Regions from separate parts of the Schnuerera sp. genome, predicted to be linked through region 2. Evidence: riboswitches for the same ligand, from Rfam matches in the RefSeq annotation. Region 2 holds a riboswitch; the other holds the start of a gene.
The links. A riboswitch is a leader RNA that binds a small molecule or an ion and turns the genes downstream of it on or off. The one in region 2 is predicted to bind thiamine pyrophosphate.

Region 1 (8,767 bases), on a different contig from region 2:
ATATAGGCTTGTTTACCTTCTTTAATTTGTTTTTTTACAAAATTATGAACTCTATCTATTATGCTAAAACCTACTGCATATGTCTCTATCTTCTTCCTACCTGGAGGTAATTCATCAATTATAGAAATATCTAAATCTCCATATAAAATCAAAGCTAATGTTCTAGGAATAGGAGTAGCAGTCATTACCAATACATCTGGACTTTTGCCCTTTTTACTTAATATTGCTCTTTGTTTTACTCCAAATCTGTGTTGTTCATCAGTTATTGCTAATCCTAAATTATTGAATTCAACTTTTTCCTGTATTACTGCATGGGTTCCCACTAATACATCGATCTTTCCTTCTTTTAAATCTTCTAAAATTTTTTCTTTATTTTTATTTGAAAGACTACCTACTAAAAGTTCAGATCTAATATTATATTTTGCAAAGAAACTAGAAATAGAATCATAATGTTGCTGAGCTAAAATTTCTGTAGGTGCCATCATAACTGATTGATAACCAGCTTTCCATGCTTTAAACATAGCTAATAAAGCAATAATAGTTTTTCCTGAGCCAACATCCCCTTGAACTAATCTGTTCATCTGTTCATGTTTCTCCATATCTTTTTCAATCTCTTTGAATGTTTTCATCTGTGCTTTTGTTAATTTAAAAGGTAAATTTTCTATAAATGTATTAATTTCTGCCATTTGGGGAAATTTTATTCCTTGATTTAACTCTTTTGTTTTGCTCTTAATTAAAAATAATCCTAATTGTAAAATAAGCAATTCTTCAAAAACAAGTCTTCTACGTGCCTCAAGATAGTGATTTTTATCTTTAGGGAAATGAATGTTTTCTATGGCTTCTTTAATAGGCATTAATTTCAACTCTTTCCTTACATAATCTGGTAATCTTTCTTTGATTTTGCTGCTATAATCTCTGATTGCATTTCCAACTATTTTAATCATTTCATTATTGGTCAAATTTTCTGTCAAAGGATAAATAGGGATGATCCTACCAACCTTGCTATTTCCTCTTTTCTCAAAAGACGGATTTGATATTTGCACCTGGTTATTAAATATACTAACTTTTCCATGAATAGCAATTCTATCTCCTATGGAAAGTTTATTCGCTATATAATTTTGATTAAACCAAACTAATTGGGCAGAACCAGTATTATCTTTTGCAGGTATTTTTAATATAGTCAAATTTCTTCTGGTTTTTAATTTAGTCGGATATCCGCTAATTTGAACATTTAAACTGATTTTTTCTCCTTCAACACATTCAGAAATAGTTTTAAACTCAGATCTATCCTCGTATTCTCTTGGTACAAAATATAATAAATCTTCTATAGTATGTATATTAAGCCTTTTTAGTTTTTTAGCCCTCTTAGGACCAACTCCCTTTACATATTGAACCATCATGTTTACCCCTCCTTAAACCCTTTTATTTCTTCATAAAAAAGCCCCACCTTTTGGCGGGGATTTTATTCTATTGAAAATATATAATAGTAAAGTGGTTGGCCACCAAAAATTATTTCTACATCATAATCTTCAAACTCTTCTTCTACTTTTTCAGATAATTTTATAGCCATATCTTCTTCTATTCCATTACCGTAAAAAATTGTTATCAATGAAGAATCATCATCAGCAATGTTTTTTAATAAATCAAAGGATACCTCTTCAACATCGCTACCAATTGAAACTATTTCTCCCTTCGAAATACCAATAATATCATCTTTATTTATTTTTGATTCTTTTATTTCAGTATCTCTAACAGCATAAGTAACCTGACCGGTTTTTACATGGGCTACTGCTTCTTCCATATTGGATAAATTATCATCTATGTCTAATTCTGGATCAAAAGATAGCATAGCTGTAATACCTTCTGGGATGGTCTTTGTTGGAAACACGTATACATTTTTTTCGCTTAATTCTTTTGCTTGATCTGCAGCCAATATTATATTGCCGTTATTAGGGAATATAATAACATTTTCTCCTCTAACGTTTTCAATAGCTTTTAAAATATCCTCGGTGCTAGGATTCATAGTCTGACCACCAGGTATTATATAATCTGCATCTAATTCTTTAAATACTGTATCCAAACCTTCCCCTATAGAAACAGTAATAAAACTATATTTTTTTGTTTCTACATCCCCATTTATATCATTTTCTGAACTTTCTTTTTGTTCATGTTCCATTATGTGACTATGCTGGTATCTCATATTATCTATCTTTATATCATTTAATTCACCAATATTTAATGCTCTCTCTAATACTTGACCTGGATTATTAGTGTGTATATGAACTTTAATCAATCCATCACCACCAACAACCATTAAAGAATCCCCAAATTTAGTTAATTCTTCTCTAAAGCCTTCATAGTCATCTTTGTGCGTATTGATCATAAACTCAGTACAATAACCAAATTCAATATCTGAAGTTTCAACATGGGATGTAATGGGTTTTGCCTCAACAGCTTCCATCTTGAAAGTATCTAAGTTGATATCTTCTTTAGTAGTTATAGCATTATAAGCTCCAGTTAATACAATAATTAAACCTTTGCCACCAGCATCTACTACCCCTGCTTGTTTTAATACAGGCAACATATCAGGCGTCTTATTAAGTACCTGATTACCATGTTTAATAACTTTCTCCATAAAAATCAATACATCTTTTTCTTCTTGTGCCAACTCTAATGCATAGTCAGCACAACCCTTTGCTACAGTTAATATAGTACCCTCTGTAGGTTTCATAACAGCCTTATATGCAGTATCAGAAGCTAATTTAAAAGCTTCTGCCAAATCCATAGTATATACTGTGTCTTTGTTTTTTAATCCATTAGCTAGACCTCTAAATAACTGAGAAAGAATAACACCAGAATTTCCTCTTGCTCCCATTAAAGAACCATTACTGGCTGCTAAAGCAACTTTTCCAGCACCATACTCTTCCAAATTCAATATTTGATTAATTGCTGATTTCATAGTTAAAGACATATTAGTCCCTGTATCTCCATCTGGTACAGGGAAAACATTTAAAGAGTTTACCTCTTCCTTGTTTTCCTCTAATAGTTTTGCAGATCCAATAAATGCTTTTTTCAGCATAGCACCGTCTATAAATCCAATCTTCAATTGTAGTACCTCCTTAAACTACTTTTCAACTCTAATTCCTTGTACATATACATTTATTTTACTTACTTTTAATCCTGTCAAGTTTTCTACGTTAAACCTTACCTTTTCAATGATATTTTCAGCAACTACAGATATTCTAATTCCATATTGGAGTACAACGTGTAAATCAATCAATATTTCGTCTTTATCTGTGTATATTTTAACCCCTCTAGATAAATTTTCTCTTTTCAAAAGTTCAAAAAAACCATCCGTTGCATTTTTACTCGCCATACCTACTATACCATAGCTTTCCATTGCTGAAAGTCCTGCAATAGTTGCAATTACATTGTCGTCTATATCGATACATCCAAATTCATTCTTAGTTCTAGCTGGCACAAAATCGCCTCCTTATAAAAAATTATCAATATTATCAATATAGTATATGGGTATATTTTACCTTATAATACTAAATAGTTCAACCAATTACTTTTAACTATTTGATTAATCTATAATTATAGTTGCCTTTTTATTGTTTATTGTGTTAGAATATAATATGTTATTATATAAAAGATAAAATATACCAATATATTTTTTATTCAAATGAGGAGGTGTTTGTATGGCAAGAAGATGTGATATATGTGGAAAAGGAAAAACTTTTGGAAACAAGATTACTTTTTCAAATAGAAAGAATAACAGAAGTTGGTCTCCAAACATCAGAAAAGTAAGAGCAGTTGTAAATGGTACCACTAAAAGAATTAATGTTTGTACTAGATGTTTAAGATCTGGTTATGTTGAAAGAGCATTATAAAAAATAAGACTTCCATTATTATTGAGAATGGAAGTCTTATTTTAGTTTCAATAATAGAAACCCCATAAATATCAATATTATTCCTATTAAAAATAATAATACTTCGATAGGGATTATATTTATAATAATAACTACCCCTACAATACCTAATGCGAATCCTATTATCTTCTTTGATTTATGTCTGTATCTATAATAGAAACGCTTCATAATTTCACCCCAGATTTACCTTTACTTTATAGTATTCTCAAGACTACATTTAGTTACATAAAAAATAAACCTTAACCCTATTAGGCTAAGATTTATTTTTTCATTTTAATCCTTAGATACAATTGCTAAACATTGGCCCTTGTTAAGCACTATATATCCTTTATTTTTTATAATTTTATTACTTACTCCATAGGAAGAACCGAAATCAATACCTACCTTATCCAACTCATATTCAAAACCTTTTAATGTAATTACTATTCCAGAATTAGTGATAGGAATTATAGACAAAAAAGAATTTTCATCTTTAGTCAATATCAGTTCTTTATCAACTAAATATACTGTATTATTATCGTCTACAATTTTGCCATTAACCCCTTTTTGATTTAGTTTAGTCAATAATAATATATTGGCTAAACTGTGATCAATTCTGCTACCAATTGCCCCTACTATTGTTATATCCTTAAAACCTTCACCAATTAAATAATCAATAGATAATTCAGCATCTGTTTTATCCTTTTTTGTTGGAAATTTGTGTATAGGAATATTGTGTTTATATATTTGCCTTAAAATATCCTCGGAAATTGAATCTAAATCACCGATAACCATATGAGGCATCAAGGATATTTTTAAACAATAATTAGTGCCGCCATCAGCAGCAAGTATGAAATCCGATTCTTGAACTAATTCTTTTAATCTTTCAAGATTCTTAATATTCCCATTTAAAATCAGTAATGCTCTCAATTTAATCATCCATTCTTTTTATTTTTCTATTCTGCTTAATGGTTTCCAGATCAATGACAGAATAATAGCAGAAACTATAAACTCTGGAATCAAATAACTCGCTTGATATCCAAAAGAATATATCCAAGGATTTTGAGTTCCTGCATATTCACTAAAGAATATTACTCCTGCCAGTAAATGGCATATAAATCTTCCAGCAATTGCTAATAAAACTGACAAAATTATTTTGAAATAGCTTCCATCTTTAGCTTTTTCAATAGAATTAGAAAAAACACCTGCTAATCCAAGAAAACCAAATGCTATTGGATATTCTAATATGGCTTGGGTTGGACTAAAAACCCATCCTCCTAACATTAATTTTAATAACCCAAAAGTTATTCCAGCAGTTATCCCAGGACCAAGTCCCCATCTCATAGCAAACAACATGATAGGAATCATACTACCAGCAGTTACAGAACCTCCTTGAGGAGCTTCATATACCTTTATTCTACTTAATAAAATAGATAAAGCAATCATAATACCTGCTTCCACTAACATTTTAGTACTCCATTTTTTCATTTACAAATACCTCCTTAAAAATAAAACCCATTACCAGAAATAGGTAATGGGTAGATAAACTAACTAAAACACTTTCCTACGCTAGAATTACCTAGTTCAGGTTTAAAGGGTCGGGATTATTCCCCTCTCAGCCACTTAAGGCTCCCCTAGTGATAAATTCAATATTTAGTTGATATATACATTATATCATATAAAATATTATTTTCAATTATAATTCTTTAAAGATTCTAGTTCTTTCTATTACATCTTTAGCTTCAAAAATACCAGAGCCTACTACAATTATATCCAATCCATAATCGATTATTTTTTTAGCATTATCTAACTTTATTCCACCATCAGCTTCAATTAAGATATTTAAATTATTATTATCTACAATTTCCCTCATTCTTTTTATTTTTCTTTCCATCGAACTTATAAACTTCTGTCCTCCAAATCCTGGGTTGACAGTCATTATTAAAACCAAATCTATATATTCTAAAACGTACTCTAAACTATCTATAGAAGTTGCAGGATTCAAAGCCACTCCCGCTTTCACACCATAGGATTTTATTTCCTCTATTGTTCTATGTAGATGGGTAGTCGCCTCCTCATGAATTGTAATAATATCTGCTCCAGCCTCTACAAAATCTTTTATATACCTTTCTGGTTTATCTATCATCAAATGAACATCAAAAGGTACTTTTGTAATTGTTCTTAACTTATTTACAACAGGTGATCCAAAGGTTATATTAGGAACAAATTGACCATCCATTATATCTAAATGAATATAGTCAGCTCCACCCTTTTCTAATTTCAATACTTCCTCTTTTAAGCTTCCAAAATCTGCTGATAATATGGAAGGTGAAAGCTTTGCCATATTAAAACCTCCTAATGTTTTTTATCTCCTCTAAAAATCGTAAATAATTCTCATATCGCATTTTACTAATATTACCATTTTTCAACTGTCTCTTTACTTCACAATTTGGTTCTTTACGATGTAAACAATTAATGAACTTACATTTATCATTATAATTAAGCATTTCAACAAAATACTTACTTAGTTCTTCTTCTGACTTAATAAAATCTAATTTTAATGAACTAAACCCAGGAGTATCAAGAACATAGGATTTAGAACCAATGTCTATCAATTCAACGTGGCGGGTAGTGTGTTTCCCTCTAGTAGTTTTTTTACTTACGTTACCAGTCTTCAAATTCAGCTTTGGATGAATTTTATTTAACAAAGATGATTTCCCTACACCTGAGGGACCAGCAAAAACTGTTATATTGTTCTTTAAAATTTCCTTTAATTCCTCTATTCCTTTTCCAGTTTTTGTACTAGTCTTAATAATTGGATATTTAGTATTGCCATAAATAGTATCAATAACATCAATTTCCTTTTTTAAACATAAATCTACCTTGTTGATGCATATTCCTATACTTAAATTTTGATGTTCCGCCATAACTATGAACCTATCTAATAGCCAATAGTTTATGTCTGGATTTTTAATACTCATAATAATAATAGCTTGAGTAACATTTGCTACGGGAGGTCTTATTAATTGGGATTTTCTCTCCATAATCTTTTCAATATATCCTGTATTATCCTCTTCACTTATACGTATTAAGACATTATCCCCAATTAGAGGTGTTATATTTTGCTCTCTAAAAACACCTCTAGCCCTACATTCATAAACGTCATCTTGAGTTTTTACGTAATAAAATCCACCAATCCCTTTTATAATAATACCTTCTATCATATAAAACCTCCTAGCCCTCAGGATGAGGTAGTTCATCTATATAAATATCATCGTAATAGAATTCAAAATAAGCATCAAGTTTACCCTCTAAAGGTATTTCAACAGATTTACCATCCACCTTATGAACTTTATTATATACGACTTCCCTATTTCCATCTTGAACCCTTAATACCTTTATTTCTACTTCCTCCTCCTCACTTGCAGGTGTTATACTAACTGAGAAAGGAATCTCTTTATCAGTATCTTCTGGTTCAGGTTCCTCGGCTGGTCCAGTGCTAACATATATGTCGATAGCAGTATTGGCTTCTATTTCAGTACCTTGTTCAATACTCTGCCAGAACACTATACCTTCATCATATTCATCATTAGGTTCTGGAACAGCTTGGTCTAATACTAACCCATAAGCTACTAAGGCATTTTTTGCTTGTTCCTCGCTAAGACCTATTAGCTTTGGCATTATAACATATTCTTTTTTTGGTCCTTGACTAACTACAAGATTGATCTTAGTTCCTTCTTCTACTTCAGAATAAGCGTCTGGACTTTGGCTAATGATAATATTCGCCTCTACAGTATCACTATAGTCATAATCTACAACTTCTACTAAATTTGCCTCTTTTAATAAATCGTCTATTTCACTTATATTTTCATTGACTAAATTAGGAACTTTAACTAAATTATTTCCTTTGCTAACTGTAACTTCAATAGTGTATCCTTCTTTAACTTTTTCTCCAGCTTTAGTTCTCTGATTTACTACTTGATCTTTTTCAAACTCATTGTTAAAGACTTCATTTACTACGCTAAATTCTAATCCTAATTTTTCAACTTCTTCTTTAGCTTCTTCCTTATACATTCCTTTTAAATCCGGAACTACTACTTCTGTTGATATAAAATAATCCTTAAGTTTGAAAAAACCTAAAGCTAAAGAACTTACAACTATAAAAGCTAGTAAAATAGCAAGAAAAACAATTTTCAAACCGCCATCACTCTGCTTTTTTCTCCTATTAGATTTTTTCATAGTATTTTCATCCTTATCTTTTACGGCTGGTATTATTTGTGTAGCTTCCTCTATTCTATTAATCTCCTCTAGAGGTAAATCTTCTCCAATATATCTTAATCTTTTTAAATCTGATAACAATTCACCTGCAGTGCTGTATCTATCCACCTGACTTTTTTTTACACATCTCATAATTATATTTTGTAAACCTATTGGCACGGTATCATCCATGTCCCTAGGAGGAATTATTTCTTCTTGTATATGTTTTAATGCTACTGTAATAGGGCTATCCCCTTCAAAGGGAACTTTACCCGTTATCATTTCGTACATAACAATTCCAAGAGAATATATATCTGATTTTTCATCTGTATATCCACCTCTGGCTTGTTCAGGTGAGAAATAATGAACCGAACCTATTACATTAGAAGTATTTGTCACTGTAGAAGTGGTAGCAGCCCTGGCTATACCAAAATCAGTTACCTTTACCCTTCCATCTTCGGTGACCATAATATTATGAGGTTTAATATCTCTATGAACTATATGATTTTTGTGAGCATGTTCCAATGCTTCCGCTATCTGTATAGAATAATTCAGCGTTTCATTTACTGTAAACTTACCTTTTTCTCTAATTAGATCTT
Region 2 (5,193 bases):
TTATTAATTGGTTCAATATAATAATTGGGTTATTTATGCCAATCTCTTTGATTATTACATTAATTTTTAGAAGAGTTGTTTCTCCGTATCCTACAGACATAATTACTGGCTTTACTTTTGCATTAATATATATTATCACCATAATCTTGTCATTCTTTACTTTAAAGAAGTTAGAAGACAATACAGGAAAGTAGAGGAACGAAAATATAAAAAAGCAATGTAATATCAATAATTGTTGCTGGATTTGGTGTGGCAATCTAAACACTTAGGCAAGAGATTTTTATGACATTGGCTAATTAGAGTAGTGACAAGAGAAAGTAGGTAACTTTGATAGAGAGTATTGATAATATAATTTACTAAAGAAGCAGACCAATATTCTGACATCAATGATATTAAAGACTGTTATTTGGAAGAACTTAAGAAATATATTTATATGCTAAAAAGAGGGTTATATGAATGAGGGGGTATTATAATGTTTTATGGGGCAAAGGAAGAGAAGACAAGGGTTGGTGGGGCAGATATGGACTATGTTACTTTTGGCAGGGGTCAAAAAGCTTTTATTATTATACCAGGATTAGGAGATGGATTAAAAACTGTTAGAGGAACAAAAGTATTGCTTTCGAGAATGTATAGACTATTTGCTAAAGAATATAAAGTATATGTTTTTAGTAGAAAAAATAGTATTGAGGAAGGATATTCAATTAGGGATATGGCAGAAGATCAAAAGATTGCCATGGAAAATCTAGGTATAAAGAATGCTCACATAATGGGCGTTTCACAAGGAGGAATGATATCACAATATCTTGCTATTGATTATCCTGAAATGGTAGATAAACTTGTTATAGGGGTATCTATTTCCAAACAGAATGATACTATACAGAAAGTTATAAGAAATTGGATAACCTTGGCTGAAAACAATGATTACAGAAATTTAATTATAGATACCATGGAAAAAACCTTTACAGAAGATAAACTTAAAAAATATAGAATATTTTATCCTATTATAACGAGAGTTGGAAAACCAAAAGACTTTAAAAGATTCATAGTTCAAGCTAATGCATGCCTTAATCATAATGCTTATGATGAATTAGATAAAATTAAATGCTCTACTTTAGTAATAGGTGGGGATAGCGACAAAGTTGTAGGAGAAAATGCAAGCAGGGAAATGGCTGAAAGAATAAATGATAGTAAGTTGATTTTGTATAGGGGTCTTGGACATGGAGCATATGAAGAGGCTGAAGATTTCAACCAAATAGTACTAAAATTTTTATATCTTAGAAATTGTTAGAAATTACAATAAATTCCCATTTAATGGTATAATGTTTATACTATTCCTGCCTATAAAGGAAGATAAAGCGGATTTGAAATCCTCAAATATATATCTAAAAAACAGGATTTAAGCTATCCTTGACAATTTACTAAATATGATATATTCTAAAATTAAAACACGGGTGCTCGATATGTCGGGCTGAGAAGAGAGATTCTCTAACCGTTTACCTGATCTGGGTAATGCCAGCGTAGGGATTATAGTGTAGCATTTATTTTATCTAATGGTACTTAATCCTTTCTGGCTAATAACCAGAAAGGATTTTTTAATGTTTAATTTTAATATAACTAAAATAAGGGAGGAATTTATAATGAATGCAAGCGTTGCTATTCAAGTATTGCCAAAAGTCGAGACAGATGAGTTAGTGTGTAAAATTGTTGATGAGGTGATTGGATATATCAAAAGTACAGGATTATCTTATTATGTAGGACCTTTTGAAACTACAATAGAAGGAGAACTTGAAGAACTACTGGATATTGTGAAGGAATGTCAATACATTGCAATTAAATCAGGATGCCCATCTGTAATGTCCTATGTTAAGATATGTTTTAAACCAGAAGGCGGTGTACTTACTATTGATCAAAAGGTTACAAAGCATCACAAATAGAGTGTCATCTTATGTAGCAATAGTAGGTATACTTATTTTATGGCAGTTTCTATCTGCTATGGAGATTGTACCAAAGTTCATGCTACCATCCCCTTTGGATGTTTTAAAAGCTTTTATATTTGATTTTCCCCTTCTAATGAATCATGCAAGGACTACATTATTAGAAGCATTTTTCGGACTTGCTATTGGAGTATCATTAGGATTTATGGTTGCTGTAATTATGGATAGATTTCATTTTATCTATAAGGCTATTTACCCAATACTAATTATTACCCAGACTATACCAACTGTAGCAATTGCACCTTTATTAGTATTATGGTTGGGTTATGGTATGGCACCAAAGATTACATTGATTGTAATTGTAACATTTTTTCCTATTACCATCGGTTTATTAGACGGTTTCAAGTCAGCAGATTCTGATGCTATACAACTTCTTAGATCAATGAATGCTTCAGACAGGCAAATATTTAAGCATATAAAATTACCAAGTTCTATATCCCATTTTTTTGCTGGCTTAAGGATTTCTGTTTCCTATTCTGTAGTCGGAGCAGTCATTTCAGAATGGCTTGGTGGTTTTAATGGACTAGGTGTATATATGACAAGGGTTAAAAAATCCTATTCTTTTGATAAAATGTTTGCTGTAATTTTACTTATATCCATCATTAGTTTGATATTGATGGAGGGTGTTGTATTTTTACAAAAAATAAGTATGCCATGGATTAAAGGTGAAAATAAATTATAAAATATAAAATGTAAGGAGAATCAGTGTGAAAAAGAAATTGATAATATTATTTTGTATATTAGGAATAATGGCTATTTTGACAGCTTGTGAAAATAAGGGTGAGGAAAAGATAACTGTTGTACTTGATTGGACACCAAATACTAATCATACAGGGCTATATGTAGCTGAAGAAAAGGGATATTTCAAAGAATTAGGTCTTAATGTAGAAATTGTCCAGCCTCCAGAGGGGGGTGCTGAAAGCCTTGTAGCATCAGGAAAAGCTCAATTTGGGATTGCTTTTCAGGATATGATAGCTCCAGCATTTGCTTCGAACAATCCTCTTCCAGTAACTGCAGTAGCAGCTTTAATACAGCATAATACATCGGGAATTATATCCCTTAAAGGCAATGGAATAGAAACTCCAAAAGGAATGGCTAATAAAATTTATGCTACCTGGGATATGCCTATTGAAAAGGCAATAATAAAGTCGGTAGTAGAGGCTGATGGAGGAGACTATGGCTCCATAAGAATGGTTCCAAGTACTGTAACGGATGTTGTGACAGCACTTAATACAGACATGGATGCAATATGGGTATATTATGCTTGGGATGGTATTGCAACTAAGGTGAAGGGTCTAGAAACGGATTTCTTTGCATTTAAAGATATTAACCCAGTGTTAGATTATTATAGCCCAATTTTAGTTGGAAATAATGAATATATAGAGAAAAATAAAGAAAAAACTGAAGCGTTTCTAAAGGCGATAGCTAAAGGATATGAATATGCTATAGATAATCCTGAGGAAGCGGCTAATATATTGATAAATGCAAATCCAGAGTTGGATAAGGAATTGGTTCAGGAGAGCCAAAAATGGCTTGCAGATCAGTATAAAGCAGAAGTAAGTCAATGGGGTTATATTGATCAGGATAGGTGGGATAATTTCTATTCCTGGTTATGGGAAGAAGGCCTTATTGAAAAAGAGATTTTATCAGGATTTGGGTTTACTAATTACTATCTTCCTGATTAGAAATCGAGGAGAATAATTTAATGGCAAAACTTAGTGTAAATAATATATCAAAGTCTTATGGTAAGAAAAAGATAATTAAAGATATTTCATTGGAAGTAAATGAAGGTGAAATAGTATGTTTATTAGGAGTTAGCGGAGTAGGAAAGACTACATTATTTAATATCATATCTGGTTTATTAGTTCCAGATGGAGGGAAAGTTTTATTAGACAATAAAGATATCACAGGAGAGTCTGGGCATATTAGTTATATGCTACAAAAAGATCTATTATTACCATATAAAACAGTATTGGACAATGTATCGTTACCTCTTATTATAAAAGGAGAAAGCAAAAAAACAGCAAATTTAAAAGCTGAAAAATATTTTAAAACTTTTGGGCTAGATGGAAACCAGGACAAATATCCTCATCAGTTATCTGGAGGAATGAGGCAAAGGGCAGCATTACTTCGGACATATTTATTTTCCCAGGAAGTTGCTTTATTAGATGAACCTTTTAGTGCTTTGGATGCTATAACCAAAAGAACTATGCATAGTTGGTACCAGAATGTTATGGAAAAGATTAAATTATCCACTTTATTTATTACCCATGATATAGATGAATCGATTGTTTTGTCTAATCGCATCTATATTATGGCTGGAAAGCCTGGACGAATAACACAAGAGTTAAAAATAGAAGATCAAAAACCAAGAGGAGGAAAATTTGTATTAAGCAAAGAATTTATTGACTATAAAAGATGGATATTAAATGTATTGGATAATAGTTGAGCTAAAACTAAAATTTAATAAATTGTTAATAATTAGTTTATAGTTATTCAAGATAAATAATGTATCATGTAATTGTACTACATAAATGCTTAAGCTTATGTTAGTAAATTATATGATGGGAGGCAAGAAAGATGAAATTTAGTAAAAAGGCTGCTACAATATGTGCTTTTGTACTTGGAGCTACTATTTTAGCAACGGCAGGTTTTGCAGATATTATGCTTGGTTCAGGATATTATAGCTTGAAAAATTCTGTTAAGACAACAATGGGAAAATTGACGAGTGAAGTTGATAACTTTAGTGCTGATGCTACCATATCCCTTAAAATTGATGGCAAGGTATTTGCAGAATCAATATCTAATGGAAAATTTGATATACAGAACAAAGCTAAAGAATCAATAGATAAGAATTTTAAAAAAGGTGAATTAAGAGAAAACTATTGGTATAGTGATGAAAACCAAAGTATATATAAAAATTTTGATGATGGTTCTTATGACGTATTTGAGAAACGAAAATATAATAATGAAACTAGCAGAATAATTGAAAATCCATTTGAGGAGGAGCAAGTTAAGGATGCAGAGAAGATTCTGGATGCATTTGTAGGAAGTTTACAAGATGTCATCCAAGTTGAGGAATTGGATGGAAAGAAAATGTATATTGGCAATTTGTCAGAAACTCAAATTCCATCTGTTGTTAATGCTGTTTCTTCCTTTATATTTAAATACAATATACTTGACGAGTGGAGTGCTAAAA

Region 1: linked by a shared signal. The riboswitch ahead of thiT (energy-coupled thiamine transporter ThiT) and the one ahead of VK998_RS03535 (thiamine-binding protein) in region 2 are both predicted to bind thiamine pyrophosphate.

What each region holds. Positions count from the first base shown of each region.
Region 1 is NZ_DATHXO010000239.1:40-8,806, reverse strand. It holds gene recG (ATP-dependent DNA helicase RecG) at 1-1,400, opposite strand, end outside; gene VK998_RS05630 (DAK2 domain-containing protein) at 1,463-3,106, opposite strand; gene VK998_RS05625 (Asp23/Gls24 family envelope stress response protein) at 3,125-3,481, opposite strand; gene rpmB (50S ribosomal protein L28) at 3,702-3,893, shown strand; gene VK998_RS05615 (hypothetical protein) at 3,930-4,100, opposite strand; gene VK998_RS05610 (thiamine diphosphokinase) at 4,206-4,850, opposite strand; gene thiT (energy-coupled thiamine transporter ThiT) at 4,860-5,399, opposite strand; TPP riboswitch at 5,456-5,557, opposite strand; gene rpe (ribulose-phosphate 3-epimerase) at 5,608-6,255, opposite strand; gene rsgA (ribosome small subunit-dependent GTPase A) at 6,257-7,135, opposite strand; partial or broken gene pknB (Stk1 family PASTA domain-containing Ser/Thr kinase) at 7,146-8,767, opposite strand, start outside.
Region 2 is NZ_DATHXO010000151.1:186-5,378, forward strand. It holds partial or broken gene VK998_RS03525 (helix-turn-helix domain-containing protein) at 1-194, shown strand, start outside; gene VK998_RS03530 (alpha/beta fold hydrolase) at 473-1,288, shown strand; TPP riboswitch at 1,438-1,541, shown strand; gene VK998_RS03535 (thiamine-binding protein) at 1,638-1,934, shown strand; gene VK998_RS03540 (ABC transporter permease) at 1,903-2,676, shown strand; gene VK998_RS03545 (ABC transporter substrate-binding protein) at 2,702-3,679, shown strand; gene VK998_RS03550 (ABC transporter ATP-binding protein) at 3,700-4,443, shown strand; partial or broken gene VK998_RS03555 (hypothetical protein) at 4,575-5,193, shown strand, end outside.